DNA from 4 places in the Rhizobium sp. NLR16a genome. Region 1 is predicted to be linked to each of the others. Evidence: riboswitches for the same ligand, from Rfam matches in the RefSeq annotation. Region 1 holds a riboswitch; each other region holds the start of a gene.
What was found. A riboswitch is a leader RNA that binds a small molecule or an ion and turns the genes downstream of it on or off. The one in region 1 is predicted to bind thiamine pyrophosphate.
Positions count from the first base shown of each region.

Region 2: another riboswitch for thiamine pyrophosphate. It lies ahead of thiM (hydroxyethylthiazole kinase); the one in region 1 lies ahead of thiC (phosphomethylpyrimidine synthase ThiC).
Region 3: another riboswitch for thiamine pyrophosphate. It lies ahead of J7U39_RS32280 (HMP/thiamine-binding protein); the one in region 1 lies ahead of thiC (phosphomethylpyrimidine synthase ThiC).
Region 4: another riboswitch for thiamine pyrophosphate. It lies ahead of thiC (phosphomethylpyrimidine synthase ThiC); the one in region 1 lies ahead of thiC (phosphomethylpyrimidine synthase ThiC).

Region 1 covers NZ_CP072869.1:58,463-66,056, forward strand. Annotated here, with positions in the region: partial or broken gene J7U39_RS27285 (thiamine phosphate synthase) at 182-511, opposite strand; gene J7U39_RS27290 (thiazole synthase) at 508-1,281, opposite strand; gene thiS (sulfur carrier protein ThiS) at 1,285-1,482, opposite strand; gene thiO (glycine oxidase ThiO) at 1,479-2,453, opposite strand; partial or broken gene thiC (phosphomethylpyrimidine synthase ThiC) at 2,455-4,274, opposite strand; TPP riboswitch at 4,367-4,498, opposite strand; gene J7U39_RS27310 (hypothetical protein) at 4,712-5,422, opposite strand; partial or broken gene J7U39_RS31980 (IS5/IS1182 family transposase) at 6,361-6,565, shown strand; partial or broken gene J7U39_RS27320 (rhizopine-binding protein) at 6,624-6,796, shown strand; gene J7U39_RS27325 (helix-turn-helix transcriptional regulator) at 7,362-7,594, shown strand, end outside.
Region 2 covers NZ_CP072867.1:425,367-432,960, reverse strand. Annotated here, with positions in the region: gene J7U39_RS24295 (ABC transporter permease) at 1-452, opposite strand, end outside; gene J7U39_RS24290 (ABC transporter substrate-binding protein) at 536-2,062, opposite strand; gene J7U39_RS24285 (DUF1349 domain-containing protein) at 2,291-2,875, shown strand; TPP riboswitch at 3,004-3,100, shown strand; gene thiM (hydroxyethylthiazole kinase) at 3,151-3,954, shown strand; gene thiE (thiamine phosphate synthase) at 3,951-4,586, shown strand; gene thiD (bifunctional hydroxymethylpyrimidine kinase/phosphomethylpyrimidine kinase) at 4,583-5,392, shown strand; gene J7U39_RS24265 (GNAT family N-acetyltransferase) at 5,600-6,079, shown strand; gene J7U39_RS24260 (glycoside hydrolase family 3 N-terminal domain-containing protein) at 6,104-7,126, shown strand; gene J7U39_RS24255 (ABC transporter substrate-binding protein) at 7,170-7,594, shown strand, end outside.
Region 3 covers NZ_CP072868.1:113,996-121,589, reverse strand. Annotated here, with positions in the region: partial or broken gene J7U39_RS25305 (acyltransferase) at 1-326, opposite strand, end outside; gene J7U39_RS25300 (ABC transporter substrate-binding protein) at 414-1,424, opposite strand; gene J7U39_RS25295 (ABC transporter ATP-binding protein) at 1,494-2,306, opposite strand; gene J7U39_RS25290 (ABC transporter permease) at 2,303-3,109, opposite strand; partial or broken gene J7U39_RS32280 (HMP/thiamine-binding protein) at 3,163-3,279, opposite strand; TPP riboswitch at 3,270-3,382, opposite strand; gene soxR (redox-sensitive transcriptional activator SoxR) at 3,718-4,188, shown strand; gene J7U39_RS25280 (SDR family oxidoreductase) at 4,312-5,082, shown strand; gene J7U39_RS25275 (metalloregulator ArsR/SmtB family transcription factor) at 5,186-5,524, shown strand; gene J7U39_RS25270 (LysR family transcriptional regulator) at 5,603-6,496, shown strand; gene J7U39_RS25265 (formate dehydrogenase subunit gamma) at 6,631-7,110, shown strand; gene J7U39_RS25260 (NADH-quinone oxidoreductase subunit NuoF) at 7,107-7,594, shown strand, end outside.
Region 4 covers NZ_CP072871.1:91,320-98,913, forward strand. Annotated here, with positions in the region: gene J7U39_RS30800 (thiazole synthase) at 1-295, opposite strand, end outside; gene thiS (sulfur carrier protein ThiS) at 297-494, opposite strand; gene thiO (glycine oxidase ThiO) at 491-1,477, opposite strand; gene thiC (phosphomethylpyrimidine synthase ThiC) at 1,480-3,312, opposite strand; TPP riboswitch at 3,407-3,538, opposite strand; gene J7U39_RS30820 (flotillin family protein) at 4,186-6,225, shown strand; gene J7U39_RS30825 (YciI family protein) at 6,273-6,581, opposite strand; gene J7U39_RS30830 (dioxygenase) at 6,578-7,426, opposite strand; gene J7U39_RS30835 (maleylacetate reductase) at 7,446-7,594, opposite strand, start outside.

The sequences.
Region 1 (7,594 bases):
CTTGATTTTCTCCGGAAGAAAGGAAGGCCACTATAAGGAAGGCCACTATAATGAGGAATACGACGACCAGGTAACCGGAACTATCTCCGCTATTGCTCCCACTTCGGCTTGCGACGGCCGTGGGAGCTGGCGGCGACACTTGCGGCGAAAGGCTCACCGGCTCGGAAGAAAGGACCTGGCTTGCCGCCAGTGCGGTTTCCAGCTCGCGTTCGTCGTGCGATGAGAGGCCAAGTTTCAGGGCTCGGATCGCGCCGAGGTCCGCTCTCGCAAAGTTCCTCCTGGCCGAGATGGACGAAGCCGCAACCTTCCTCGATCGCAAGCCGCCAGTGGTCGTTGACGATCAGCTCACATCGATTTAGCGCAGACTGCTACTGCGCGACTAATCTCGGTACATAGTTCAGCCTCCGGACGATCCTTGATGCGCAACTGTACCAGCTTGATGCCGAGAGGGTACCAGTCGGGCAATCCACTCGGCGCTGTCGACGATCAGGTAGAACGGGTCGCGCTTCAAGTGAACACCGCCTTTCCGATCACCGGCGTGGAGGGTACGGCCATGTCGCGCGGCTCCATCAGTCCGGCGTTAAAGGCTTGATTGCCGGCGGCGATTGCCGCGGCAAAGGCGGCTGCCATCGCGGCGGGATCTGCCGCGCCGGCAACGGCGGTGTTGAGCAGAACCGCATCGAAACCGAGCTCCATGACCGCAGTTGCGTGCGACGGCCGACCGATGCCGGCATCGACGATCAGCGACACGTCAGGGAAATGGGCCCGCATTGCTCTGAGCGCCGTGGGATTGAGCGGCCCGGCGGCACTGCCGATCGGTGCGCACCAAGGCATGAGCACCTTGCAGCCGGCGTCCAGCAGTCGTTCGGCCACAACCAGATCGTCCGTCGTGTACGGGAAGACTTCAAAACCTTCACCGACGAGAATGCGAGCCGCCTCGACGAGACCGAAGACATCCGGCTGTAACGTATCATGGTTGCCGATAACCTCGAGCTTGATCCAGTCGGTGGAGAACAGCTCGCGTGCCATCCTTGCCGTCAGCACCGCTTCCGCGACGCTGTGGCAACCTGCGGTGTTGGGTAGGATACGAACGCCGAGCGCGCGGACCATTTCGAAGAAGGTGCCCCCACTGCGGCCGCCAGACATTTCACGACGAAGCGAGACGGTGACGATTTCCGTCGCCGATTGCCTTACAGCCTCGGCGAGGACGGCAGGAGAGGGGTATCGCGCTGTGCCAAGCAGCAGACGGGAGGTAATTTCGGACCCATAAAGCGTCAGCATCAGTCAACCTCCCTGCATCGGCGACAGGATTTCGATTCTGTCATTGTCGTTGAGCGATCGATCGAACCGGTCTTCGCGATGGACAAGCTCACCGTTGACGGCTGTCGCCAGCCAATCACCCTCGTATTCCATCAAGACTAAAAGCTCCGACAGCGTCTCAGCCGCGACATCCAGAGCCTCGCCATTTACGATTAATTTCAAGGGGCGTTCCTTCCCGTAGTGTGTTGGTTGAAGACAAGTTCAGCGGCCTCGGCGGCCATGGCTGGCGCGAGCAGAAAGCCGTGGCGGTAGAGGCCGTTGAGCGAGATCACCTTCCCCTGATGGCTTGCACGTGGAAGATTGTCCGGAAAGGCTGGGCGGATTCCGACACCCGTTTCGATTATGGTTGCATCGGCAAAGGCCGGATTTAGCGTGTATGCAGCGTTGAGCAGTTCCATCAGTGAACGGGCGACTATAGGCCCGTCGAATTCCGTCTCGATCATCGTCGCGCCGACCATGAACAGACCGTCTCCACGCGGGACGATGTAGACGGGGAAACGCGGATGGAGCAAGCGGACCGGCCGGGAGAGATCCACGTCAAAGCTTCTAAGGTAGAGCATTTCGCCGCGAACGCCGCGCAACTCCTTCGCCTCGCCGATCTGCGCTGCGCCCGTGCAATCGACGACACCGTCAAAGCTCTCCTCGTGCGGGCTCTCGCCCACGAAGGTGACCCCCTGAACCGTCAGCTTGGTGCGCAGCAGACACAACACTCGCCGAGGATCGAGATGGGCTTCGCGGCGAAAGAACAGCCCATGCCGGAATCGCCCGGCAAGAGAGGGTTCCAGCGACGCGATCGCCGGCTCTTCCAGCCATTCATAACCGGTCGTGCGGCAGGCAAAGCGTCTCAGTTCACCAAGATCGCGGGCCGACGCGACCACGAGCGTTCCGTTTCGTCGCACCTCTCCAGGCACCATTGCCTCCCATTTGTCGGCGGCGGTGAGGCCGCGCATCAGCACGGCGCCATCAGCACTCTCCTGCTCGCACCAGGGCGCCAACATTCCGCCCGCGAGCCACGATGCAGCGCCGAGGAAACTGCCATATGGATCGAGCACGGTGACCTCGGCATCTCGAGCGCGCAGTTCATGCGCCACCGTCAGGCCGGCAACGCCGGCGCCTTTGACAAGCACACGCATCTCATTCGCCCGATTGCTGTTGGGCTTCTATCGGCATATAGAGGCCGCCGTCCTCACGATAACGCGCTGCCATCGCATCCAGACCTTCCTTCTGTGCTTCGGCGCGGATATCGTGCGAGATGCGCATGGAGCAGAATTTTGGGCCGCACATGGAGCAGAAATGCGCCACCTTATTGGCTTCCTTCGGCAACGTCTCGTCGTGGAAGCTGCGGGCGGTTTCGGGGTCTAGCGAGAGGTTGAACTGATCCTCCCAGCGGAATTCGAAACGGGCGCGGGAGAGCGCGTCGTCGCGCAGTTGTGCGGCCGGATGCCCCTTGGCGAGATCGGCGGCGTGGGCGGCGACCTTGTAGGTGATGACGCCGGTCTTGACGTCGTTCCGATCCGGAAGACCCAGATGCTCCTTCGGCGTGACGTAGCAAAGCATTGCCGTGCCGAACCACCCGATCGTGGCAGCGCCAATCCCAGAGGTGATATGGTCGTAGCCGGGTGCGATATCCGTCGTCAGCGGCCCGAGCGTGTAGAAAAGGGTGCCTCGCCGCAGACCTCGAGCTGCTTGTCCATGTTCTCCTTGATCTTGTGCATCGGCACATGACCGGGACCTTCGATCATCACCTGGCAATCCTTCGCCCAGGCGATATTGGTCAGCTCTCCCAGTGTTTCCAGTTCGGCGAATTGCGCTGCATCGTTGGCATCGGCGATGGAGCCAGGGCGCAGGCCGTCGCCGAGCGAGAAGGAAACGTCATAGGCGCGGCAGATGTCGCAGATCTCCTCGAAATGTTCGTATAGGAAGCTTTCGCGATGATGATGGAGACACCACTTCGCCATGATCGAACCGCCGCGCGAGACGATGCCGGTGACGCGGTTGACGGTGAGCGGGATGTAGTGAAGCCGCACGCCGGCGTGGATGGTGAAATAGTCGACGCCCTGTTCCGCCTGTTCGATCAGCGTGTCACGATAGACCTCCCAGGACAGGTCTTTGGCAATGCCCTCGACCTTCTCCAGCGCCTGATAGAGCGGCACGGTACCGATCGGCACCGGCGAATTGCGGATGATCCATTCGCGGATATTGTGGATATTGCGGCCGGTGGAGAGATCCATGACCGTGTCGGCGCCCCAGCGGGCCGCCCAGACCATTTTCTCGACCTCTTCCGTCATGGACGAGGTGACAGCAGAATTGCCAATATTGGCGTTGATCTTCACCAGGAAATTCCGGCCGATGATCATCGGCTCGGATTCCGGATGATTGATGTTGGCGGGGATGATCGCCCGACCCGCCGCCACTTCCTGCCGGACGAATTCCGCCGTCACATGGTCCGGAATATGGGCGCCGAAGCTTTCGCCGTCGCGGACCATGGCATCCGCCTGCGCCTTGCGACCAAGGTTTTCGCGGATGGCTATGAATTCCATCTCGGGCGTGATGATGCCGGCGCGCGCATAGGCGAGCTGGGTGACGGCCTTGCCCTCCTTTGCGCGCAACGGATGGCGTAGCGTGGGGAATTCGGGCGTCAGCCTTTCGCCGCTGGCAAAGCCGTTGTCTTCGGGGCGGATATGGCGGCCCTGATAGGCCTCGACGTCGCCGCGGGCGAGAACCCAGTCGCGTCGCAGTGAGGGAAGCCCTTGTTCGATACGGATCTCGGCGCCCTCGAGCGTATAGGGGCCGGAGGAGTCGTAGACGACAACGGGCGGCTCGCCCGATGTCGGGTGCAGGCTGATTTCGCGCATCGGCACGCAAATGTCGGGATGGACGTCCCCCCGAATGTAGATCTTCCTGGATGCCGGCAAGGGGCCGGTGGTGACGGTTGGGGTGGCGGCGATATTCATGGTTTGAGGCTCCAAGTTTTCGATTGGAGACCCAGTCATCAGCCGGAATGATGAAAAGACGCCGGCACGGATTCCAAGCGTGAATCCACTGCCTTTGAGCGCTTGCACCGTCCCTACGCCAGTATGAACTGGATCAGGTTCAACGGGTCACTGCGCCACAATCGGCAAAGCCGTATTGTCCAGCAGTATCTCAGCCCCTTGCCGGGACCCCCCTGGTGAATGCGAAAAGGGTAGAGGCTTGCCGAGGGGACTGTCAAGCGACAATCTGCGATGGCACGGGGTCAGGTTACACACAGGCTATCGTGCGTGTCGCCGCGATTAAGCGATGGACAAGGGCAATCGTCCGGCCGGCACGCTTCCGCAAGACAAGCGCCCTTGTCGCATAGGCAGTCGATTTATTCTGAGTAGTTCGCCAAATCTACCGAGATACAGAAGCGCTATTGAGAAAGCAGGCGCGGAACTGGAAAGTCTAGTACTTTGTCCGTGTAGCTTTCGACCAGGGCGCTAAACGGCGTGCCGTCTGGAAGTTTGAGTACGGCACGATGTTCGAGCAGGAACGCCGGCAGGCCGAGGGAACTTGTTTCATGCGCTGTTAAGCCGTCCATGTCCCAGCCTTCGGATAGAGGGGACCAGAGCAACTTGGCAGACAGGTTTGTGCGAGTGAAATTGAGAGCCTGAACGGCTCTGCCAAACGCGATATCGCTGGTATTCAACGCCTGATTCATCTCCGCAGTTAATTTTGCAGGTACATACCAGTTGTCGGCTTCGGACAAGACGCGGTCGCCGCAGACCAGTCGGACGCGGCGATAGGCGATCAACTCACCCGGTCCGACGGTTAGAAGATCACGGATGTCCTCATCGGCCGGTTTGCCTTGCCCGCCCACACGCTGAGCTACGATCTTGAAACCTTCCGGTGCGAGCTTATGCGCGGCGCACCAACGGTCAAGGGTCAACGTAGCACTGGCGTTACTCAGGAGATTGGCATTCAGGGTCTGGAGGACCGCAAGCGCTTCCACCCGAGATACCGGCGTGTTCAGCCACTGAGCCCCTATAGACGGTTCTTGCGCAATTGCGAACTGGGTGCCCAGCACGATGGCAGCCGCTGCAAGCGCGGCGATGCGAATGCATTTCGCAGAACATAATGACATAGAGAATGAAATCCTTTCGGAAGTATAATTGGGCGAACCTTGCGGGCCAAATACCCTTGAATTTTGCCGACAAGTGAGCGTTGTCAGTGTATATGATAGCGGCAGCAGGATTTGAACTAGGGCTTGCGCGTACCGTGTAACGGTCAGGTTCCTGAAGACTTTCTTACCATCTTTCGATGTTCCTGCGGTGCTGGTTCGCACGTTTTGAAACCCGTGTGCCCGAGCCGTCCTTTGCTTGCGTTGCATCCATGTCGTCCATGATGTCCTCCATCCGCTCGCCGACCTGTTGTTGTAGTTTGCAAGAGTTGGCGACTGAGCAGGCGCTTCCATTCTGGAATATGGAAACCCGAGAGACGTGGATTTCAAATGAGGGACGTGGCGGCCGGTCCGAACTCTCCCAGTTCCATACTCGTAACTCTCACCTAATGGTTTAGCGCCCTTGTCGTCGCCCTCGCTCGTTGCGAGATGTTCATATAGCTGGATCGGATAAAATAGCTCGCAGCCGAAAGCAAAATCCAGGAGCAATTGTTGGAAAAAGGTCTTCTTCGTCGACCCAGAACCCTCCTGCCGCTCGAGTGACAACTGCAGACCAGACAGCGACACGCCGTCGATGGTTGCCAACTGCAGATGCGAGCAGCCAAGGCGCTTGTCTGATTGCTTTTGATGATCCATGTCATGTGCTCCTTGTGCAAGCCTCCAGACGATGCTGTCGCCGGAAAGATTTCAGCATTCATAGGGAAAGAATTTCCTGTGCTACCGTAGCTCCTCATGACGGGACACTCGATGAAAATGATAAACAACGCAACAGATGTGTTGAGTATATATTATCGTATATCATTTCCAGTTTGGCAGACTTTACCTATTATTGTGAGAAACCTGCGAGTTATAAAGTATGTCAGTCATATATTATTACATATATCGCACTTCACGGCGCCTAGGTGAAATGGCAGGTCTCTACCGCTACGGCAAACTCTTGCTGGTAAAAACGGTAGTCGGGCGATACAAGGCCATCATAGGGCGGCGTCTGGGAGCCAGGTCGCGGCCTGGTCGGCAGACCGAACTCGCCATCGGTTTCTCCGTTCTCGACCGCATGCTTGACGGGCACGCCCGAAAGCCGTCTGCCGCCATGCAGACACGGTGTGATCAGACGTTTCAAAGAGGCAAGGAATATGAATATGACCACGGCCGAGTCGGCGCCGTCGTCGACGCCACACAGGACGTGCTTGCCGCCATGCAGGCGCGCGATCTCGACCTTACCGTGTTCCAGGATGCCGCCGGCCAGGGCAAGGCTCACTCGACACCGCACTCAAGCCTGCTAAGGTCGAAAAGAAGGGCTACATTCCGTTTCAGCTCGTCACGCCTCAAGGACTCCGTCATCAAGAGCTGAAGCGCGAATGCGACACAATGCAGGTTTGCTTGCATCCTCTTTTTGGGCGCTCCAAGTCTCACAAAACCCTTAGAGTGCCAAGACGATGAAGGGTCCTTGAACTCAGGCCGCGCTTGACCTTGACGCGCCGTTTTCCGGCGATTTATTCAACCGGACGCCGATCAACAGAGCCCGGGAGATTTCTCACAAGCTCTTGGCCGAACCTGCGGCCCACGAGGGGCCCGAATTGTTTGTCCATCACTCCCCGCTTGGGAACAATCAGTGCATTACTCCCCACGAGCTTTCCACCGGCGCGAACGCTCCCGCCAGATAGGAAGCTGTTTGTCGGCCGTCGCGAGTTTGCGCCGCAGTTCGGAGCTGGTCACCTCTCGTCGTTTGCCATGCAAGGGTTGTCCATCCTTCATCGCGTCAGACCTATACTCCGTCGCACAAACTGATAGAAAGAGCGCTCGCGGATTTCGAAGAAACTGTCCGTTGCCGGACGCGGTCGGCAGCGGTGGAACTAGAAAACGGGCGCACGTTTTCTGGCCGCCAAAAGGAGCCTTAAACGACATGAACATGGTCTCGAAGATTGCGAAATTCCCAGTTGCCCCGTCCGTTGGTGCTCTGCTTGCAGAAGCTCGTCTGGCTCGCGGCTATTCGCTTGACGACGTCGCAGAAACCACTGGTCTGACTGTGACAGAGGTGACAGCTCTGGAGAATGACGCGGATTTCGACGCGTCGAGGATCCGAAGGACCGCATCCGCTCTAGGGATTCTAAAAAAGATATGTGATGCGCCGCGCTG
Region 2 (7,594 bases), on a different replicon from region 1:
AGAATGAGCCCGAGCCAGAAGCTCGGAATGCTGGCGGCGAACATGGCGAGCGTCGTTGCCGCCTGGTCAATGAAGGAACCGCGCCGATAGGCGGCATAGATGCCGATCGGCAGGGCGATGGCGCTGGCAATGGCAAGCGAAAACAGCGTCAGGAAGAAGGTCGGCTCGGCCCGGTCGATGAGGGCCGATGTGACGGGCATGTTCAGGAAGATCGACTGGCCGAGATCACCCTTCAGCAACTGGCCGATATAATAGACATATTGCAACCCGAGCGATTGATCGAGGCCGAGCCGGGTTCGGAGATCGGCAATATCCTGCGGCGTCGCATCCGGCCCGAGCATAACGGCGGCCGGATCTCCCGGCGTCACACGCACGATGACGAAGACGATCGTGACGACGAGAAACATCACGACGATCATGCCGAACAGGCGCTGGAGGATGTAGCGGATCATGAATGCCGGCCTTCAAGCCCTTGCAGATGCGGCAGAAAAGATGACCGGTACCGGTCCCGAAGGACCGGTGCCGGCGGTGATGCTCACTTCTTGATCGAAGCGTTCCAGAAATACGGCCAGGGAGCCGGATCGACTCCTTCGAGCTTGACCGACTTCGCCGAGACGGCGTTGAAATCGCCGATCTTCATGAAGGGCGCGTCGGTATAAACCGCCTTCTGAACATCCGCCCAGAGCGCCACGCGCTTCGTCGGGTCGACCTCGGAGGTGAAGGCATCGACGGCGGCCTTGCGGGCTGGCGTGTCCCACCAGCCCGGCGAACTAGTCGAGAGCGAGCCGATGAGGGCCGGCTCCGGCAGGAAGGGGCTGTGGGTGATATAGATATCCCAGAGCTTCGGATCGGTGCGGCGCTGCGTCAGCGTCGCCCAGTCCACCACCTGCATATCGACGGTGAAGCCGGCAAGCTTCAGATATTCGGCGGCGACCTGCGCCATCTTGTAATGGAACTCGTATTGACGGCTGGTCAGGATGCGGATCGGCTCGCCGTTGTAACCCGCTTTCTTGGCGGCAGCCGCCGCCCCTTCCGGATCGGCGACATTATAGGCGCCCTCGACGCCGGCATCCGTCGACCAGGCAAAGGTCTTGGGGTAGATGGCGCCGTCGAGCGCATAAAAATCCTTGCTGCCGAAGGCTGCCGCCAGCATGTCTTCCATGCTGAGCGCTTGGCGGATCGCCTTGCGGACCTCGACGTTGGCAGCCACACCTTCCTTCGTATTGAAGACGAAGACCGGATAACCGAAGGGCTTCAGCATGACCGGCTGCGAGGCAGTCGACGCCTTCAGCTTGTCGTAGGATTCGACCGCGATCGAGTCGACATAATCATATTGGCCCGAAATGGCGGCCTCGACGCGGGTGTTCGGATCCGGCACCGGCACGAAGCGGATTTCATCGAGATATTGATGGCGGGCGCCGCCGTAACCATTGCCGTCGCCCTCGCGTGACTTATAGCCGTCGAAGCGGACGAGCTGGATATATTGGTCGGCCTTGCGCTCCTTCAGCATATAGGGGCCGGTGCCAATGAATTCCTTCATCGGTTCGTCCTGCTTTTCGGAAGGGATGATGATCGCCGCCGAATTGTTGAAGGCGAGCAACGAGGTCAGCGGCGCATAGGGCTGCTTCAGGGTGATGGTGACGGTCGAAGGATCGGTCGCGGCGATCTTGCCGATGAAGCCCGCCACCTGCTTGCCGCGCGAGGCGATCTTCGTCCAGCGGCCAAGCGAGGCGACAACATCCTCGGACGTCATGTCTGTATTGTCGTGGAACTTGATGCCGGTCCTCAGCTTGATCGTATAGGTTTTGCCGTCGGCGCTGATCTCCGGCAGGCTTTCGGCCAGCAGCGGCGTGACGTTCCAACTCTTGTCGAAGGTGTAGAGCGTTTCGAAAATATGCTGGGTGACGATGCCGACAAGATCAGCCGTCGACGACATCGGATCGAGCGTCGGCGGCTCGCCGATCGTCGCGACATTGATGACGCCGCCCTTTTCCTGGGCAAGCAGGGCGGACGGCAGGGCGACGAGCGCGGTACCGAGCAGGAATGCGACCAGTGTTTTCATGTGATGGCTCCCGTTTAGTTCCATTATTATGCAATTCATCTTTTTGTAACAGAATAAGAACTGGATCGATCCTGTCAAGCGCGGGCGACGGATTATGCAGCCGCGGATAGCGCGACGCCGAAAAAGCACCATCTTCATCTGCGGCTGTCTGCGCTGCATGAAAGCGGCATGATATGCCAAAGTCAGGTGGTCGCCTGCGGTCAGGCTTCAACAGAACGGGAGAACGGGATGAGCATCGATTTCAACAAAGGAAAGTGGCTGAACGAGCCGGCCAGCTGGCGCGCAGACGAAACCAGCCTCACCCTGACGACCGACGAGAAAACCGATTTTTGGTGCGAAACCTATTACGGCTTCACCCGCGACAACGGCCATTTCCTCGCTTTTCCCACCGGTGACAGCTTCACCGCCGAGATCCGCATCCAGGGCGAATTCCGCACCCTCTACGATCAGGCCGGCCTGATGGTGCGCCTCGACGAAACACGCTGGGTGAAGTCAGGCGTCGAATTCACCGACGGCGAAGCCTTCCTCAGCGCCGTCGTCACCGACGGCAGATCCGACTGGTCGGTGTCCCAGCCCTTCAAGGAACTCGAAGATTTCCACATCCGCGTCACCGTTGCAGGCGGCGCCATGCGCATCCAGGCCTCCCGCGACGGCAGCCGCTGGCCGCTGCTGCGGCTAGCGCCCTTCCCGGCTGCCGACCGCTATGAAGTCGGGCCGGCGGCCTGCACGCCGGAGCGCAGCGGGTTGAGGGTGCGGTTTTCGGAGTTTTCGATCGGGCCGGCGATTACGACGGATCTTCACGATTTGAGTTAGCCGGATAGGATGCGATCGGGATTGCATTCCTGAGCAGCAACGTTCACGCCTAAAGCGCAGCCGCAAGGAGAGTACCGAACCCTCATTTTCGAGATGACATCCGCCCCGTTCTCTGCGAAAAAGAGCGCGATGAGAGACAGGGGCGCCCGTCGACAGACGGGCTGAGAAGCACCCTTCGAACCTGAACCGGATAATGCCGGCGGAGGGAGTCGCTCGGGGTCGCGGTTTCGCCCGCACGAATTGCCCCGTGCCCGCCCCCGCCTGAAAGGGGCGCCATGCAAAACAAGATCACGTCGGGAGCCATGCTGAAGGCGATGCGCGAAAAGCCGCCGCTCGTCCAGTGCATCACCAATTATGTCGCCATGAACATCGCGGCCAATGTTCTGCTTGCGTCGGGCGCCTCGCCCGCCATGGTGCACGCCGCTGAAGAAGCCGGCGAATTCGCCGGCATCGCGAATGCATTGACCATCAACATCGGCACGCTTTCGACGCAATGGATCGAAGGCATGCAGACGGCGGCGAGGGCCGCCAACGCAGCCGGCAAACCATGGGTCCTCGATCCGGTCGCGCATTACGCGACGGCCTTCCGCCGCGGAGCGGTCGCCGATCTCCTGGCGCTGAAGCCGACGATCATCCGCGGCAATGCTTCCGAGATCATCGCCCTTGCCGGCGGAGAGAGCCGCGGCCAGGGCGTCGACAGCCGCGACCCGGTCGAGCAGGCGGAAGGCTCGGCGCGGCGGCTCGCCGAGCGGCAGCGGGCGGTGGTCGCCGTCACCGGTGCGGCCGATTTCGTCACCGATGGTGAAAGAGCCGTGCGCATCAAAGGCGGATCGGTCCTGATGCCGCAGGTCACCGCACTCGGCTGCTCGCTCACCTGCCTGATCGGCGCCTTTGCCGCGACCGCCCCTGAGGATACGTTCGGGGCGACAGTTGCGGCCCTTGCGACCTTCTCCGTCGCGGGCGAGGATGCCGCCCTCGGGGCGGCCGGCCCCGGCTCCTTCGCTTGGCGTTTCCTCGATGCGCTGTCAGCCCTGGACGCCGAAACGCTCGATGCCCGGGCAAGGATTTCGGCCGTATGAAGGTTTTCGACCTTTCGCTCTATCTCGTCCTCGACCCCGAACTCTGCGCCGGGATCGGCATGGTCGAGACCGCGCGCCTTGCCGTTGCCGGCGGCGCCACGATGGTGCAACTGCGCGACAAACATGCGGGCACGACCAGAATGATCGAGACCGGCCGAGCCTTGAAACAAGCGCTTGCGGGAACCGGCGCCCTGCTCATCGTCAACGACGATGTCGAGGCGGCGATCGCCATAAGTGCCGACGGCCTGCATATCGGCCAGGAGGACATGGACGCGCGCACGGCACGGACGATGATCGGTCCCGACATGATCCTCGGCCTCTCGGTCGAGACAGCGCCGCTTGCCACGGCCGTCGATCCTGGTCTCGTCGATTATGCCGGCGTCGGACCGGTCTTTGCGACGCCGACCAAGGCCGACCACAAGCAGCCGATCGGCTTTGACGGTCTGGCAAGGCTGGTGAAGGCTTCGCCGGTGCCGTCAGTCGCCATCGGCGGCCTCAAGGCGAACCACGTGGCCGAGGTATTTGCCGCAGGCGCCAATGGGCTTGCCGTCGTCTCAGCCATCGCCGGCACGCCGGACCCCGAGGCGGCCACGCGCCGCATCGCCGCAGAAATCCGAAAGGTCCGCCCATGATCCGCAACGTTCTCTCCATCGCCGGCTCCGATCCCTCGGGCGGTGCCGGCATCCAGGCCGATCTCAAGGCCTTTTCCGCCCGCGGCGTCTACGGCATGGCGGTGCTGACCGCGCTGACGGCGCAGAACACGCAAGGGGTGAGCGGCGTGCATCTGGTGCCGCCGCAATTCGTCGCCGACCAGATCGATGCCGTCTTTGCCGATGTGCGCGTCGACGCCGTCAAGATCGGCATGATCGCCAATGCCGGCATCGCCGAGGCCGTTGCCGCAGCCCTCGCGCACCGGCGTGGCATCCCCGTCGTTCTCGACCCGGTGATGATCGCCAAGGGGGGCGCCGCCCTGCTCGCACCTGAAGCGGTCGACGTGCTGACCAGGCGGCTGCTGCCACTTGCCACGCTTCTCACCCCGAACCTGCCGGAAGCCGCCGCACTTCTGCACCAGCCGGTCGCGACAAACCGGGCCGAGATGGCCGCCCAGGCCGAGCGGCTGCGCGCCCTTGGTCCGGCCGCCGTGCTGGTCAAGGGCGGACACCTCGACGGTGACGAAAGCCCCGACGTGCTTGCCACTGCCGACGGCCTGCACTGGTTCGAGGCGCGACGCGTGCCGACCAAGAATACCCACGGCACCGGCTGCACGCTGTCCAGCGCGCTGGCCGCCGAACTCGCCAAAGGCGACTCGACGCCAGGGGCTGTTGCCACTGCCAAGGACTATCTCGCCGGCGCGGTCGTAGCCGCCGGAAAGCTCAGCGTCGGCTCCGGCCACGGTCCGGTGCAGCATTTCCACGCGCTCTGGCAAGAGGGCGAATAGGCGCTGGCATCGGCAAACAGATGCAAATGTAAAACGGCCCGGCTTGTTCCGGGCCGTTTTGCATTGGACCCATACCGCACGTCGAGGCCGCAACGAGAACAGTCGCGTCCAAGAAAATCCCTGTTGACAAGCCTTCTGAGATGGCCAAGTCTATGACATTAAAAGGGGATATATTCCGCAATAACGGAACATCCAGAGGAGAGACGGGTGCCGGACCTGCTTGTGAGCTTATATTCCACCAGGCTCGCCGAACTGAAAGAGCGGGCTGACGTCGTCGGCGCCTCCATCCGTCCGGCTCTTCCTGCGGAACTGCACCTCGTGGTCAACTGGGTTCGCGAACAATTCAGCGAGAATTGGGCGAGCGAGGTTTCGGTCGCTTTTTCCCGCCAGCCCGTCGCCTGCCTGATATCAGTCGAAGGCGGCAAGCTGCTTGGCTTTGCCTGCTACGACACCACGGCGCGTGGCTTCTTCGGCCCGACCGGCGTCGATTCCGGAGCACGCGGCAGGGGCATCGGCCTCGCGCTGTTTTCCGCCTGCCTTCAGACGATGAAGACGCTCGGCCATGCCTACGCCTTCATCGGCGATGCCGGCCCCGTCGACTTCTACGCCAGGACCGCAGGCGCCATCGTTATCCCCGCCCCCGACAAGGGCATTTACGAAGGCATGCTCAGAAGCGCGCCGAAATGACCATCTGATACCGGAGTTCCAGAATTGTCCTCGACCCCTCTTGCCCTTTTCGTCGGGCTTCCGAATCCCATCATATCGGATTATGAATTCGCGCTCTTTCGCGACACCAACCCGCTCGGCCTTTTCGTCGGGCGGCGCAATCAGCGCGAGCCGGAGCAGACGAGGCGGCTGATCGAGCGCTTTCGCGAAGCCGTCGGCCGCGACGATGCGCCTGTCTTCACCGACCAGGAAGGCGGGCGCGTCCAACACCTCGACGCCGGTCCCTGGCCGCTCTTCCGCAGCTTCGGCCAGTTCGCCGACCTGGCGCGGCGCGATCTCGATCTCGGCAAAAAGGCACTGCGCCTGTCCTCCCAGGCCATGGGCGCGATGATGACGGAACTCGGCCTTTCCAGCGGCTGCTCGCCCGTTCTCGACCTCGTCTTCGAGACGACGAGCGCGGTCATCGGCGCCCGCTCCTTCGGCCCCGATCCGGACTTCATCGCCGCCCTCGGCCGCGAGGTGGTCGACGGCCTGCTAGAGACCGGCAACATGCCCGTCATGAAGCATATTCCCGGCCATGGCCGCGCCACGCTCGACTCCCACAAGGAGCGTCCGGTGGTCGATGCCAGCCGCGAAACGCTCATCGCCACCGATTTCAAGCCGTTCGTCACGCTGAAGGATACGCCCTGGGCCATGGTCGCCCATGTCGTCTATTCGGCTTATGACGCGGAGCTGCCGGCTTCGATCTCGCCTGTTATGCACGACCTGATCCGCAAGGAGATGGGCTATGAGGGCGTGCTGATATCCGACTGCATCTTCATGCAGTCGCTCTCCGGCACCCTGCCGGAACGCGTCGCCCAAGTGCTCGACGCGGGCTTCGATATCGCCCTCCACAGCCACGGTGACGTCAGGGAAAGCGAAGCCGCAGCCAAGGCCGCCCGCCCGCTGACCGACGCCGCTCTCAAGCGCATCGCCGCCGGCAAGGCCCGCCTCGGCAATCTCAAGATCGATTATCGCGCCGCTCACCGGCAAGTCGAAGACATGTTTGCCAGCGTGCCGGCCGCCTGACCGGCACATCATTTTTCACGTATAAGAAGAAGGGGAATGGAACATGAAAAAATATCTTCTTGGGGCCGCAGCACTCACGCTGATTTCGGGATCCGCCATGGCGCAGACGATCCTGACGGCGAATATCGAACCGGCAACCACCTGGGTTCGCAACTTCAACCCGTTCAACCAGACTTCGTCGCGCCAGTCGACGCTCGACTTCATCTACGAGCCGCTGGTGATTTTCAATCGCTTCGACAGCAACAAGCCAGTCTATCGCCTGGCCGAAAGCTTCAAGCTCTCCGACGATCTGAAGAGCATCGAATTCAAGCTGCGCCGGAACCTGAAATGGTCTGATGGCAAGCCGCTGACCGCATCCGACGTCAAGTTCACCTATGACTATCTGAAGAAATTCCCGGCGCTCGATTTCGTCAGCATCTGGACGTTCGTCACCGACGTCCAAGCCGTCGACGGCCAGACGGTGCGCTT
Region 3 (7,594 bases), on a different replicon from region 1:
GTCAGGCTGAGGATAAAGCCGACGCTGGCGGCGAACCAGAAGCCCGGAGTGATGCGCGCCAACCTGCGGATGGCGTAGTGCCCGAGGCTCGGCATGGCGCCGCCGGCGTCGAGAGCGTGCCAGAAAGGGCGGGCAAGCAGAAAGCCGCTGAGCACGAAGAAGATGGCGACGCCGAAATTGCCGAAGCGGAGGACGTTGGCCGTCGGCGCCAATTCATCCGGAATTCTGCGCATATCCAGCCGGAGCGCGAGATGATGCGCGAGCACCAACAAGCACGCCATCGCGCGCAGAAAGTCGGCTCCGACCAGTCTGTCCTGTGCTCGCATGTCGTTCCCGCCCCGCTCGATTCGGCTCAAGCCGCCCAAGCTCAAAGCATTGCCGCGGAAGGCCGCGTCGGCAAGGGCGGGTCGGGATCAGCCGAGGAGTTCGTTGGTGTAATAGGTGGAAAAGTCCGGCTTCTCCCTGAGCACGACGCCATTCGCATCAACCAGGATGCCGTTCTCAAGCAGGAAGCCGCCGATGGCATCGGCCTTTGCCGGGTCAAGGGTGCCGATCACGCCGGCCTCGGATCTCAGGAAATGGCCTTCGATCAATGCCTTCTGGGAAGCCTTTACCAGTTCCGTGTTCATCAGTGCGCCGTTGCTTCCCGATATCAGCAGTTCGCAGGCTTCGTCGGGATGGTCGATGGAGTAGACATAGCCTTGACGTGTGGCCTGGATGAAGGCGCGGGCGTGTTCTCGACTGGCCGAGAGATAGGCGTCGCTGGAAACGATGACCGTCGTCTGCTCGTCGGGAATGCCGTAATCGGAATAGTGGAAGCGGCTGATCTTCCGCTTCTCCAGCTCGGCGGCGATGCCTTCCCAGGTGTAGATCTCCAGCGTGAAGTCAATCGAGCCATTGTCCAGCGCCTCATAGGCGGAGGTGCCAAGGGTGACGGTCTTGACGTCGCCCTTGCCGCCGTCATTGCGGATCATCGCTGAGACCAGCGCGCTTTCCCAGGTGCCGCCGAAGCCGCCATAGGTCTTGCCGTCGAGATCTCTGGGACTCTTGATGTCGTCGCGCCCGCCCTTGAAGATCAGGCGTGCGGTTTCCGTCTGGACGACGCCGTAGACCATCTTCACGTCACCGCCGCCAGCGCGCTGCGTGAGAGCCTCGATCTCGCTGCTGATGCCGAAGTCGGCGACCCCGTTCGACACCAGCGTGCCGGCGCTGGTGTCGGTAAAGGGCAGAATCTCAACATCGAGGCCGGCGGCCGTGTAGAAGCCTTTCGCCTTGGCGACATAGATGCCGATGTGGTTGGTGTTGGGCGTCCAGTCGAGCGCGATACGAACCTTTGCGGGCGCCGATTGAGCGAAGGCGGCGCGGCCGGCGAGGCTTGTTGCGATAGCGGCGAGGATCGTCTGTCGACGGGTGAGAAGCAGCATGGTGACCTCCTCAGGTCTATTAGAGCAGGATCCCGAAAAGTGTGAGCGGTTTTCGGACGACATCGTGCTCTAACTCTTTAAATTGGAACAGGATTCAGATTGCAGGCCGACCGGCCTGAAATCATCCTGTTCTTGCGGATGAAGCAGGGTTTGCAGGATTTCAGTCTCGATTGCCTGGGCCGCGGGCGAACCGAGATCAGCGATGCTTCTCGGGCGGGGCAGGGAAACGCGGAATTCGCGGATGACGCGGGCCGGGCGGGCAGACAGCACGTAGATCCGGTCGGAGAGGAAAACGGCCTCGCGAACATCGTGGGTGATCAGCAGCGCCGTCCAGCGATGTTCGGTCCACATGTCTTGCAGCCACTCCTGGATCTGGATGCGAGTCAGCGCATCGAGCGCGCCGAAGGGCTCGTCGAGCAGCAGCATGTCCTGCTTCTGGATGACGGTGCGCAGCAGTGCAGCACGCTGGCGCATGCCGCCGGAAAGAGAGGCGGGGTAGTGATGCTCGAAGCCGGCCAGGCCAAACCGCTCGAAGAGGGGCGCGACAGCGGCGCGGGCGGCCCGCCGATTCATGCCCCTCACTTCCAGGCCGAGCACGGCATTGTCGATGATCCGGCGCCAGGGCATCAGCGCATCGCGTTGCGGCATGAAGGCAAAGGAATGCGGCGTCTGTTCCAGCGCCGCACCGTTGAAAAGCATGTTGCCGGAATCCGGCCGCAGCGCCTGAGTCAGCAGTCTCAGCACGGTCGATTTTCCCGAGCCGGATGGGCCGACGATCGAGACGAACTCGCCGTTTGCGACCGCGAGCGAAATGTCGTCCAGGACCTTCATGCCGTCGAAGGACTTCGAGATGTTGCGCAGCTCAAGCATCTGACCGGTCATCGGCGCCGTTCCTTGGATGGCTGCCAGGGCATGACGAAACGCTGGATAACCACCGTCAGCGCGAAGAGGCAGAGCGTCAACACAGCGCTGACGATCACGGCGGCGAGCACGAGATCGGGACGGAAATTGTTCTTGGCGTTGAGGATATAAATGCCGAGGCCGCTTGCAGCGCCGGCATATTCGGCAAAGATCGCGCCGACGACGGCATAGGTGATCGAGATTCGAAGGCCGGCGAAGAAATAGGGCAGCGACGAGGGAAGCCGCGCCAGGCGGAAAATGCGCCAGCGACTCGCCTTCATCGAATTCAAGAGCTCGGCGATGTCGCGATCGGTCGCCTCATAACCCTGAAGCAGGGCAACGAGCAGCGGAAAGAAAGTGACGAGCGCCACCAGCAATATCTTCGGCAAAAGGCCGAAACCGAACCAGAGAACGACGAGGGGTGCGATCGCCACCAGCGGCAGAGTCTGGCTGGCGATGAAGATCGGCAGCAGTGCCCGACGCATGAAGGGCATGAAATCCATCAGGATCGAAGAGGCGAAGGCGAAGGCGAGCGACAGGGCGAAGCCGCCGAGTGTCGCGCCGAGCGTCGGCCAGGTGTTTGATATCAGCCCCTCTCGGTTCAGCCAGCCCTGGATAAGAATACGCGAAGGCGCCGGCAGAATGGACGGTTTGATGCCGGAAAGATCCACATAGAGTTCCCATGCCGCCAGAAAGGCAAAGCCTGCGAGCAAGGCGGGCATTGTCCGGTACACGGCGAGACAGAGCGTCGCAAGGCGCGAATCCGATGGTCGTGGCGATGTCATCGGCGTTCGATTTCAGGCTTTCGTCTGGCCGTTAGCGCAAACCTGTCGAGGACATCGGTCTCGATGCGCAGCCTACCGCGATTGGGGGCGGTTGCCTTGACGGCATCGAGAGGGATGCCGGCGGAATTGCCGGACGTCGGGTAGAGTGACACTTGCGCGCCGGAACACATTTGGACCTCGCTCCGCTGGCATTACCCAGATCAGCTTAGAAGGGTCCGGAGGCTTGCGCCTCGCATCTCAGCCCCGGCGATACAGAGCTCCCCTGTCATTCGGCGAAAACTATCATCGGGGTTTTGTTGCCGCAACCGCAAAATTACAAACCCGTCCGGCCGGCCGGGACGGGGCGCAGATGAAAAAACACCCGGACGAGGTCCTGTCCGGGTGTTTTCCGAGGTTCCGTACCTGCCGGGAACGGAACCCGAGCGCTCGCCTCTCGGGCGGCTATATCGGCAGGGGCGATCGGTACCAGGGCGGACAAGCGCCGATGCCATCATTTCAGCTTCGTATCGACCGGATGATCTCGCTGTCGCTCCTTCCTGCGCCCTCGCGCTTTACGGCCGGGGGAGCAGGGGTTATAAAACCTCAACTAATATTGAGGTCAATGGGCGATGAATAGGATTTCTGCGACGCCGCTCGGCAGGCTTCTGACAGTCGGCGAAGTGGCGCAACGCAGTGGTCTTGCCGTCTCGGCACTGCATTTCTACGAAGCCAAGGGGCTGATTTCGAGTATCCGCACGCGCGGCAATCAGCGGCGATACGGACGCGATGTGCTTCGCCGGCTCGGCATCATCAAGGTGGCGCAACGTGTTGGCATACCGCTTTCGGAAATCCAGACGGCATTTGCCTCCCTGCCGCAGGGACGCACGCCGACGGTTGCCGACTGGCAGACGCTGTCGGCGCGCTGGAAGGATGAACTCGACGCGCGAATCAGGCGGCTGAGCCTGCTGCGAGACCGCCTGACCGGCTGCATCGGCTGCGGCTGCCTGTCGATCGAAAGCTGTCCGTTGCGCAATCCCTTCGATCGGCTCGGCGAGGAGGGGCCAGGCGCACGGCTGCTGGAGACCGAAATCGACATATGAGCTTTCAGGGAAAAGCTCTAGCCTCTGGCGGAAAGATGATGCCGCCTTTCTTTCGGCCGGCGCGCTCATATGTTAAGGGCGAATGGCGCAACAGGCGGCATTGTCCGCGAGGAGGACGGCTTCGTGTTCCATCCGAGACTATTCGAGAATCGCAATGTCATCGTGACCGGCGCCGGGCGGGGCATCGGCCTCGAAGTGGCCCGGCAGTTCTTGGACTGCGGCGCAAAGGTGATCGTCCATATCGGGCGCAAACCGGGACGCGAGCTGCCGGATTTTCTGCTGACGGCTGAATCCGAAAGACGGGCGCTGTTGCTGCACGCCGATTTCACCGCCGTTGGCGGCGCTGCGCAATTTGCCGAAAATGCGCTCGCCTTCTTCGACAAGGTGCATGTGCTCGTCAATAACGCCGGCACCATGCTCGGCCGTTTTCCGGCTGCCACACTGACCGACGCAGATTATGAGGCGATCGTGCGTTTGAACCAGACGTCGGTGGTGGCGCTGACGCGTGCGTTGCTACCGGCATTGAAGGCGGCGGAAGGCGCTGCCATCGTCAACACCGTTTCAATTTCCGCGCTGACCGGCGGCAGCCCCGGTTCTTCGATCTATTCCGCCTCGAAAGCCTTCATTTCAACCTATTCCAAGGCGCTTGCCCGCGAGCTTGCGCCGGATGGCATCCGCGTCAATTGTGTCTCGCCCGGAACGATCGAGACGGATTTCCATGAGCGCTATTCTTCCCGCGAAAAGCTGGAGCAGACGAGAAAGTCTATTCCCTTGCAGCGGCTGGGCACAGCGGAGGATTGCGCTCCGGCCTATCTGTTCCTGGCGGCACCCTCCCTCTCCGGATACATTACCGGCCAGGTCCTCGAGATCAATGGCGGCCAGCTTATCTGCTGATTTAGTTAGACCTTTTTTGACATTTGATCACTTTTGGCAAATTCGCGTGTGCGAATATGCTATTGGGCTGATCTGCCTTTTCGCTTCCCTTCCGAGATGTCGAATGCCATTGCCCAAGCCCGAGCCGGGAATGTCCGGTCAGGAATTGCACAAACTCGCTGGAAACGCTCGTGAGGCGAGCGATCTGCTGAAGGCGCTGGCGCACCAGACCCGACTTCTAATTCTTTGCATACTCGCGACCGAGGAGCGGACGGTGGGTGAAATCGAAAATATCCTCGGCATTCAGCAGGCGATGGTCTCGCAGCAGCTCGCGCGTTTGAGGCTCGAAGGCCTTGTCAATACGCGCCGTCAGGGCAGGCTCGTCAATTACCGTATCGGCAATACGAGCGTGCTTGCCTTCCTCGAATCGCTGTTCGATCTTTTTCCTGCAGAAAACAATTAGCACCCGCCCTTGCGGAGCACGGTTGCTGCGTCGAAGATAGGCTGATCCGGATGATTTCGCGCCGGATCGGGAGACCGGATGATCGACAAGCTGGAATTTTTCATCGCCCTTGCCAACGAAAAGCATTTCGGCCGCGCCGCCGAGGAGTGCGGGATCTCGCAACCGACACTTTCGGCCGCCATCCGGCAGCTTGAAGACCAGCTTGGTGTCATGCTGGTGCAGCGCGGCTCGCGTTTTCAAGGGCTGACGCCGGAGGGGCAGCGGGTGCTTGAATGGGCGCGGCGCATCGTCGGCGACGCCCGCACCATGCGCGAGGAAATGCGCGCCGCCCGCCGTGGTCTTTCCGGCCACATCCGCCTCGCTGCCATTCCGACCGCGCTCGCCATGCTTTCGCGCATCACTACGCCCTTTCAGGAACGACATCCCGGAGTGACCTTCTCGATCGTCTCGCGGAACTCGCTGCAGGTGCTGAGCATGCTGGAAAATCTCGAAATCGAGGCCGGCATCACCTACCTAGAAAATGAACCGCTTGGCCGCGTTACGACCGTGCCCCTCTATGCCGAGCGCTACAATCTGATCACGGCCGCAGGCAGCCCGCTTTCCGATCGCGACAACGTGACTTGGCGGGAAGTCGGCGATCTTCGGCTTTGTCTATTGACAGCTGACATGCAGAACCGCCGCATCATCAACCGGCATCTGACGGAAGCCGGCGCCACGGTGCATCCGACGCTCGAATCCAATTCGATGATCGTGCTGTTCTCGCATGTCAGGACCGGTCGCTGGGCGAGCATCATGCCGCGCAACGTCGCGAAATCCTTTGGTTTTCCCGTGGAAATCCGGATGATTCCGATCGTCGAGCCTGAGGCGCATCATCTGGTCGGTCTTGTCGCGCCTTATCGCGAGCCCTTCACCCCGCTCGTTTCGGCCCTATTGCACGAAGCGAGAGTGCTCGTGCGGGATGAGGAGCTTTGATAGAAAAAACCTATCATTCCACGAGATAGCTTTATTGATCGTCATCGGCTTCCCTGAGATGTTGTCTGCACGATGGCGCTCGGCTGGGGAGGCCTGCCATCCCGAAACGAGCAAGCCGCCGGGAGGGCTGCCTGATGACCATTCATATCGCCGGAGGCGATATCGCAGCGCGTACACGGACCATCGTCGCCGACCTGCGCTTCCTTGAGGGACCGCTGCTTCCCATTCTGCACGAGGTTCAGCGAGAATTCGGTTATGTGCCGCAGGAAGCCCTGCCTGTGATTGCGGAGGAATTGAACCTCTCGCGCGCCGAAGTGCACGGGGTGATGACATTCTATCACGATTATCGCGACCATCCCGCCGGCCGCCACGTGCTGAAGCTCTGTCGCGCCGAGGCCTGTCAGTCGACGGGCGGCGATGCGTTGGCTGAACGCGTCAAGGCGCTGCTGGGCATCGATTTTCATCAGACGACGCTCGACGGCGCCGTGACGCTGGAGCCGGTCTACTGTCTCGGCCTTTGTGCCTGCGCCCCGTCGGCGATGCTCGACGGCGAGGTTTATGGCCGGCTCGACGATCAGCTGGTGGCGGAACTCGTTGCGGAGGCACGTCGATGACAGTCAAGATCTATGTTCCGCGCGATGCCGCTGCGCTGGCGCTCGGGGCCGAAAAGGTGGCAAAGGCGATTGCCCAGGAGATCGCCGCCCGCGGCTTCGATGCAGAGATCGTGCGCAACGGCTCGCGCGGAATGTTCTGGCTGGAACCGCTGGTCGAGATCGAGGCCGCCGGGAGGCGCATCGGCTACGGGCCGGTGAAGGCAAGGGATGTGCCTGCTCTGTTTGACGCCGGAATGATGAACGGCGGCGGCCACCCGCTCTGTCTCGGGGGGGTTGAAGACCTCCCCTTCCTGAAGGAACAGACCCGCCTGACCTTCGCCCGCTGTGGCATCACCGACCCGCTTTCGCTTGGCGATTATGAGGCGCATGGCGGCCTTGCCGGCCTTCGCCGCGCCGTTTTGATGACGCCTGTCGAAATCGTCAAGGAAGTCACGGATTCCGGCCTGCGCGGACGCGGCGGTGCCGGTTTTCCCACGGGCATCAA
Region 4 (7,594 bases), on a different replicon from region 1:
CTTCGAGCTTGATCCAGTCGGTGCGGAAGACGTCGCGCGCCATTTTCGCCGTCAGCACGGCCTCCTGCACGCTGTGGCATCCGGCCGTATTCGGCAGCACGCGCACGCCAAGTTCGCGGATCAGATCGAAGAAGGCGCCGCCCGCTTTGCCGCCGACGGCTTCGCGGCGAAGCGAAACGGTGACGATCTCGGTCTTCGAGCGCTTGACCGCTTCTGCAAGGACAGCTGGAGACGGATAGCGGGCGGTCCCGAGTAGCAGTCGGGAGCGGACTTCAACATCATAAAGTTTCAGCATCTCAGCCTCCTTGCATGGGTGAGAGAATTTCGATGCGGTCGCGTTCGCCGAGCCTGAAATCGGCGCGGTCCTCGCGGTGCACCAGCTCGCCGTTGACTGCGGTTGCCAGCCATTCGCCTTCGTAGTCGAGAGCGAGGAGAAGATCTGCGAGCGTCGCGGCCGCGACCTCCTGTTCCTCACCATTGATGATGAAGGTCATGATGCCCTCCTTTCCGGTTGATTGCCTTCGCCAAGAAGAAGCCGCGCCACCTCGCCTGCCATGGCAGGCGCCAGCAGAAAACCGTGGCGGTAGAGACCATTGACATGGACTGTGCGCCCTTCCTGCGTCACACGCGGCAGATTGTCGGGATAAGCCGGCCGCACGCCTGCGCCGGTTTCCGTCACCCGTGCCTCGCCGAAGGCAGGATTGAGGGTGTAGGCGGCATTCAGCAACTCCATCAGCGAACGCGCGGTGATAGGGCCGGTATCGTCACTTTCGATCATCGTCGCCCCGATCATGAAACGATTTCTTTCGCGCGGCACGATATAGATCGGATAGCGCGGATGCAGCAGGCGAACGGGGCGAGAGAGAGTCACTTCGTTCGTTTCGACGCAGAGCATCTCTCCGCGAACGCCGCGCAGGCCGGGCAGAAGGCCGATCTGAGCAGCCCCGGTGCAGTCGATCACCCGATCGTAATGGGCAAGGTCAGCATCGCCCGTGGTGCCGAATGTGAGACGCATGCGGGCTTCTTCAAGTCCGGCGGCCAGCCCCGCGAGTGCCTGCCGTGGATCGAGATGCGCTTCCTGCGGAAAGAACAATGCCCTGCGGAAGCGGCCGGCGAGATCCGGTTCAAGAGCCGCGATCGCCTGCTCGTCCAGCCATTCCCATCCGCTTGTCCGGCGACAAAAGCGGTCGAGTTCGCCGGCATCGCGCCCGGCCGCCACGACAAGCGTTCCCCGACGATTGATATGGCCGGGTAGTGCTGCCTCCCACCAATCGGCGGCAAGACGGCCGAGCGCCAGGACCGGCTCCTCCGCGCTTTCCCTTTCGCACCATGGGGCCAGCATGCCGCCGGCAAAGCCGGAAGCGCCTGCACCGATCCGGTCGGCTTGATCAGCGACGCTGACCCGGAAACCATGTCGATAGAGCTGCCAGGCAACGGTGAGGCCGGCAACGCCGGCCCCCTTGACGAGAATATGCATCGTCATTCTCCGGCAGGCGTTTTCGCGGCCTCGGCGACCGGCATGTAGAGATCGCCGCCATCACGATACCTGGCAGCCATCGCTTCCAGTCCTTCTTTCTGAGCTTCGGCGCGAATGTCGTGGGAAATGCGCATGGAACAGAATTTCGGGCCGCACATCGAACAGAAATGCGCTACCTTGTGCGCCTCTTTCGGCAGGGTCTCGTCATGGAAGGAACGCGCCGTATCCGGGTCGAGCGAGAGGTTGAACTGGTCTTCCCAGCGAAATTCGAAGCGCGCCCGCGACAGTGCATCGTCACGGATGCGGGCGGCCGGATGGCCCTTGGCAAGGTCGGCGGCATGCGCGGCAATCTTGTAGGTGATGACACCGGTCTTGACGTCGCTGCGGTCGGGCAGGCCCAGATGCTCCTTCGGCGTGACGTAGCAGAGCATCGCCGTTCCGAACCAGCCGATCATTGCGGCTCCGATGCCGGAGGTGATGTGATCGTAGCCGGGGGCGATATCGGTCGTCAGCGGTCCGAGCGTATAGAAGGGAGCCTCGCCGCAGACCTTGAGCTGCTTGTCCATATTCTCCTTGATCTTGTGCATCGGCACGTGGCCGGGGCCTTCGATCATCACCTGGCAATCCCTGGCCCAGGCGATCTTGGTCAGTTCGCCGAGGGTTTCGAGCTCGGCAAATTGCGCGGCGTCGTTGGCATCGGCGATCGAGCCGGGGCGAAGACCATCTCCAAGCGAGAAGGATACGTCATAGGCGCGGCAGATGTCGCAGATTTCCTCGAAATGCTCATAGAGGAAGCTCTCCTTGTGGTGATGCAGACACCACTTGGCCATGATCGAACCGCCGCGTGAGACGATGCCGGTGACACGATTGACGGTGAGCGGGATATAGGCAAGCCGCACGCCCGCATGAATGGTGAAATAATCGACCCCCTGCTCGGCCTGTTCAATCAGCGTATCGCGATAGACTTCCCACGTGAGATCCTCGGCTATGCCGTTCACCTTTTCCAGCGCCTGGTAGAGCGGCACCGTTCCGATCGGAACCGGCGAATTGCGGATGATCCATTCCCGGATGTTGTGAATGTTGCGGCCGGTGGAAAGGTCCATGACCGTGTCGGCACCCCAGCGGATTGCCCAGACCATCTTCTCCACCTCTTCCGCCATCGACGAGGTAACGGCCGAGTTGCCGATATTGGCGTTGATCTTCACCAGGAAATTCCGGCCGATGATCATCGGTTCGGCCTCCGGATGGTTGATGTTGGCTGGAATGATCGCCCGGCCGGCTGCCACTTCCTGCCGCACGAATTCGGCCGTCACGAAATCGGGAACGTCAGCGCCAAAGCTCTCGCCGTCGCGAGCGAGCGCCTCCTTCGTGGCCTGCCGGCCAAGGTTTTCGCGGATGGCGATGAACTCCATTTCCGGCGTGACGATGCCGGCACGCGCATAGGCGAGCTGGGTGACGGCGCGGCCGGCCTTTGCCTTCAGCGGCGTGCTGCGAAGGGGGAATTCCGGCGTCAGCCGTTCGCCTGTGGCAAAACCATTGTCTTCAGGCTTCACCACACGGCCTTCATAGGCTTCGACGTCGCCCCGCGCCCTGATCCAGCTCTCGCGCAAACGCGGGAGCCCGGCGTCGATCGAGACCGTATGTGTCGGGTCGGTATAGGGGCCGGAGGAGTCATAGACCGTTACCGGCGGTTCGCCCGAGGTCGGGTGAAGGCTGATTTCGCGCATCGGCACGCGCAGATCCGGATAGAGCGTTCCGGGCTTGGCGATCTTGGTCGAGCCCGGAAGCGGGCCGGTGGTGACGACCGGAGTAAGCTTGGGTGCAACAATATTCATGGGTGAGGCTCCAAGGTTTGACGTTTGGAGACCCAGTTCCAGAGTTGGAATGATGAAAAGACGCCTCAAGCAACAAAGCGAAATCCGCCCGACAGCCGCAGCGTCCGCACCGTCCCTACGCCAGTATGAACTGGATCAGGTTCAACGGGTCACTGCGCCACAACAGGCAAAGCCGTATTGTTCAGCAGAATCTCAGCCCCTTGCCGGGACACCCCTGGTGAATGCTCGGCATCAAAGACCGGAGTGGCCCTGATGTCAAGCCGACCCTCACGCGTTCTCATCCGCCGGCTTTGAGTCCGCGGCAGACATCATTCCGCGTCCTCACGCGAGCTACGGCTCTCGCCAAAGGACTACCGTCAGCCGATCTCGGAAACTTGCGGCTTAGATAAGCGGGGATCGGTGTATCGACCCGACTGTACAAGAAATGCGCCACACCAACAGCAGACAAGACGTGGATAGCGAGCGTGCCTGACCTTGCAGAGGGCCTGCCAACGCAATTTTCCAGACCCCGGCTCAACGGCCCGGTATGTAAGTCAAGCGGCAATATTTATTCAGCTGAATTGAATGTTCGAAATAGCAAAATCACTGGAAGTACTTATCCGATTTCAGCATTGAACATCTTTACACCGATAGCTGTTGTCCTTACTTCCTCTATCGTTATGTCTAGCAAGGCAACACCGATGTGAGACCACTCACGACGCGCCGTCCCCCAGCGGGACTCGCGGTCATTCTCCCTGACAATCAGCAGCCTTAAGCGTTCGACAGGTTCTTAGCGCGTCGCGCAAAAAGGCGCGCCATTTCCCCGTCATATCAACCAACGCCAACCGGGCGGTCATCGGGTGGACGAACCCGTGCGCCTATGCGAGAGAAAAGATGGAAACCCTCCAATACCTTAGCCCGATGGGATGGAAGGCGATCGAAATCGCTGTCACCCTCATCATACTGGCCATGCTGTTCCGGTGGAGCGGAGTAATCCGCTATATCCCCAACGACAGGCTCGGCATCCTCGAAAAGCTGTGGAGCTTTCGCGGCTCCGTCGACAATGGCTTCATCGCGCTCTATGGCGAGGCCGGCTTTCAGCCGGATGTCGTGCGCGGCGGTCTGCATTTCTTCATGCCGTTCCAGTATTCGATGCATCGCGCCAACCTCGTGACCATTCCGCAGGGCCAGATCGGCTATGTCTTCGCCCGTGACGGCGAGCCGTTGCCGCCGACCCAGACGCTGGCCTCGAATATCGATGCCGATGATTTTCAGGATGTGCGCAGCTTTCTCACCAAGGGCGGCCAGAAGGGGCCGCAACGCAAGATCCTGCGCGAAGGCACATATGCCATCAATCTCGCGCAGTTCATCGTGTTGACCGCGCAATCAACTTATGCAGTCAACCTGAACGCGTCGGAACAAAGACTGTTTTCCGACATGTCCACTTTGATCACTGAGCGGAATGGCTTCGAGCCCGTCCTCATCCACGACGCCGAGGACCTGATCGGGATCGTCACCATCCATGACGGTCCGGCGCTGCCGGATGGCGAGATCATCGCGCCGACCGTTGCCAACAACCCGAAGGATCCGAACTTCCACAATAATTTCCAGGATCCGGAGAAGTTTCTCAATGCCGGCGGTTATCGCGGCCGGCAATTGCAGGTGCTTGCCGACGGCAGCTATTTCCTCAACCGCATCTTCGCGACCGTCGAACTGGTGGAAAAGACGATCATCGACGTCGGCACGGTGGGTGTCGTCGTCTCCTATACCGGCCGGCGAAGCGCGGATATTTCAGGTCAGTCTTATCGCCACGGCGAACTGGTCGAGACGGGCGCACGCGGTGTCTGGTCGACGCCGCTTCTGCCGGGCAAATATGCGTTCAACACCTATGCCGGCAATATCATCATCGTGCCGACCACAAACTTCGTGCTCAAATGGACGAAGGAACAGTTCGGCGAGCACCGGCTGGACGAAAACCTTTCAGAAGTGTCGCTGATCACCAGGGATGCGTTCGAACCGGTGCTGCCACTCTCGGTCGTCGTGCATATCGACTATATGAAGGCGCCGCTCGTCGTGCAGCGTTTCGGGGACATCAAACGGCTGGTCGAACAGACACTCGATCCGATGGTCTCGGCCTACTTCAAGAATATCGCTCAGACCAAGACCTTGATCGAACTGCTGCAGGAACGCAGCGAAATCCAGCGCAGATCCGGTGACGAAATGCGGGAGAAGTTTTCGTCGTATAGCCTCGAGCTGCAGGAGGTGCTGATCGGTACGCCTCGCGCCAGTAATGGCCAGAACAGCATCGAGCAGATCCTCATCCAGCTGCGCGAACGCCAGATCGCCGTCGAGAAGGTCGAGACTTATAAGTTGCAGGAAGCGGCGGCGATCCAGGAGCGCACATTGCGCGAGAAAGAAGCACTGGCCGAACAGCAGGCCAAGATCACGACGTCGGCGCTCACCATCGAGATCAGCGAGAACGAAGGCAAGGCGCAGCTCGCCCGCACCCGCCAGCAGGCCGAAACCATTCAGGTCACCGCCAAGGCAGAGGCCGAGAAGGTGCGCCTGGCCGGCCTCGGCGAAGCCGACCGGATCAAGGCGATCGCACTTGCAGATGCCGAGCGTATCAAGGCGACCGGCCTTGCCGATGCCCAGAAGGTACGCGCCGTCGGTCTGGCGGAAGCCGAGGCGACCGAGAAGAAGGTCGCGGCCTTCGGCGGTCCGGACTATCAGCTCCACTCGCAGGTGCTGATGCGCTTTGCCGAAGCGATCGAAAACGGCAAGCTGCCGCTCGTGCCGCAGATCCAGGTCGCCGGTGCCGGCGGCGACAAGGGCGGCGCCAACGGCCTGGTGGAAATGATGCTGTCGATGCTGGTCGCCGATCGGCTTGGACGACAGGGTGCCCCGGCTGTGGTGCCAGCGCCGGCCGAATAACATTGATTGTGGATGGGCCGGTCATGCCGGCCCATTTTTCTTCCTGCCTAAAACGCCGGTCGGAAACTCTCGCGCAGAATTCCGAAAGTGGGCCGCCATTCGAATAGATCGACGCTCGTGTAGACGCCGGAGCCAACGAAGGGATCTCCCGCGCTGAACGCCTCGAACTCGGCCAGCGTTTCGACTTCCGCAATTACGACGGCGGTAGAAGCCCTGCCCTCGGCCGGCGGTGCAGACGGGCCGGAAAGCATGATGCGGATCGTCGCGCCGCGCAGATAGGCCTTGTGTTCCTCGATCAATCGGGAACGTTCGGCCGCCTTGCCGGGGTCGCATACGGCATAGCGGACAACGATCATTGTTTATTCCAGATCGGCGTCAGCACGAAATCGAAATCGGAGCGCCAGACCGTCGGACGATCGATACGCTCGAAAGGCGCGACCAGGCTGTTTTTGACACCAAACACCGTATCGGATTCCAGATAGGGATCGTTGCCGACAAAAGTGTGGGTTACGAGCTTCTGATAACCTGGAGCCGTGATCAGGTAATGGGTATGGGCGGGACGGTAGGGATGGCGACCGAGCGAGGCCAGCATCTGGCCGACCGGACCGTCATCCGGGATCGGATAGGAGACCGGCTTGATGCCGACGAAGCTATAGGCGCCATCTGCACCGGTGATGAAAATGCCCCGGTTGTTCCATTTCGGCTGGATATCCGGCTGCTGGACGTCGTAGAAGCCATCGGCATTATCCGACCATACGTCGATCCGGGCTCCCTCGATCGGATGACCATCGAGATCCAGCACTCGCCCGATGAAGAGGCAAGTCTCACCCTTGCCGTCGAGCGAGATGTTTTCGCCCATCTGGCGGACGGGCGCCCCTTCGATGTGAAACGGTCCAAACACGGTATTTTCCGTGGCGCCCGGCGGACGCCGGTTGTTGATCGCATCCACCAGCATCGAGAAACCCAGCGTATCGCTGAGCAGGATGAATTCCTGTCGCTGGTCATGACAGCGATGACCGGTGCGGGTCAGGAAGCCTATGGCCAGCTCCCATTCCTCCTGGGTCAGGCTTATATCCTTGGCAAAGGCATGCAAATGCTTGACAAGCGACGCCATGACTTCGGCCAGACGTGGATTGATGTCCGGCCCCATCCGCGAATTGACGGCTTCCGCGGATCTCTCTTCGCTGAAATATTCAGGCACCTGGCCTCCTCCTAATGCGTTAACGCGGCCGTGCGCCCTCCCAGGCGCTCTGCAGCAAAGCCCGGATCGCTTTTCCTTCGATCGGGCGCGGGTTCCAGTAGGGATTCCCAGCGGCAAGTTCTGCCGCATGATCCAGATCGGCTTCCTTCATACCCAGATCCCGCAGCG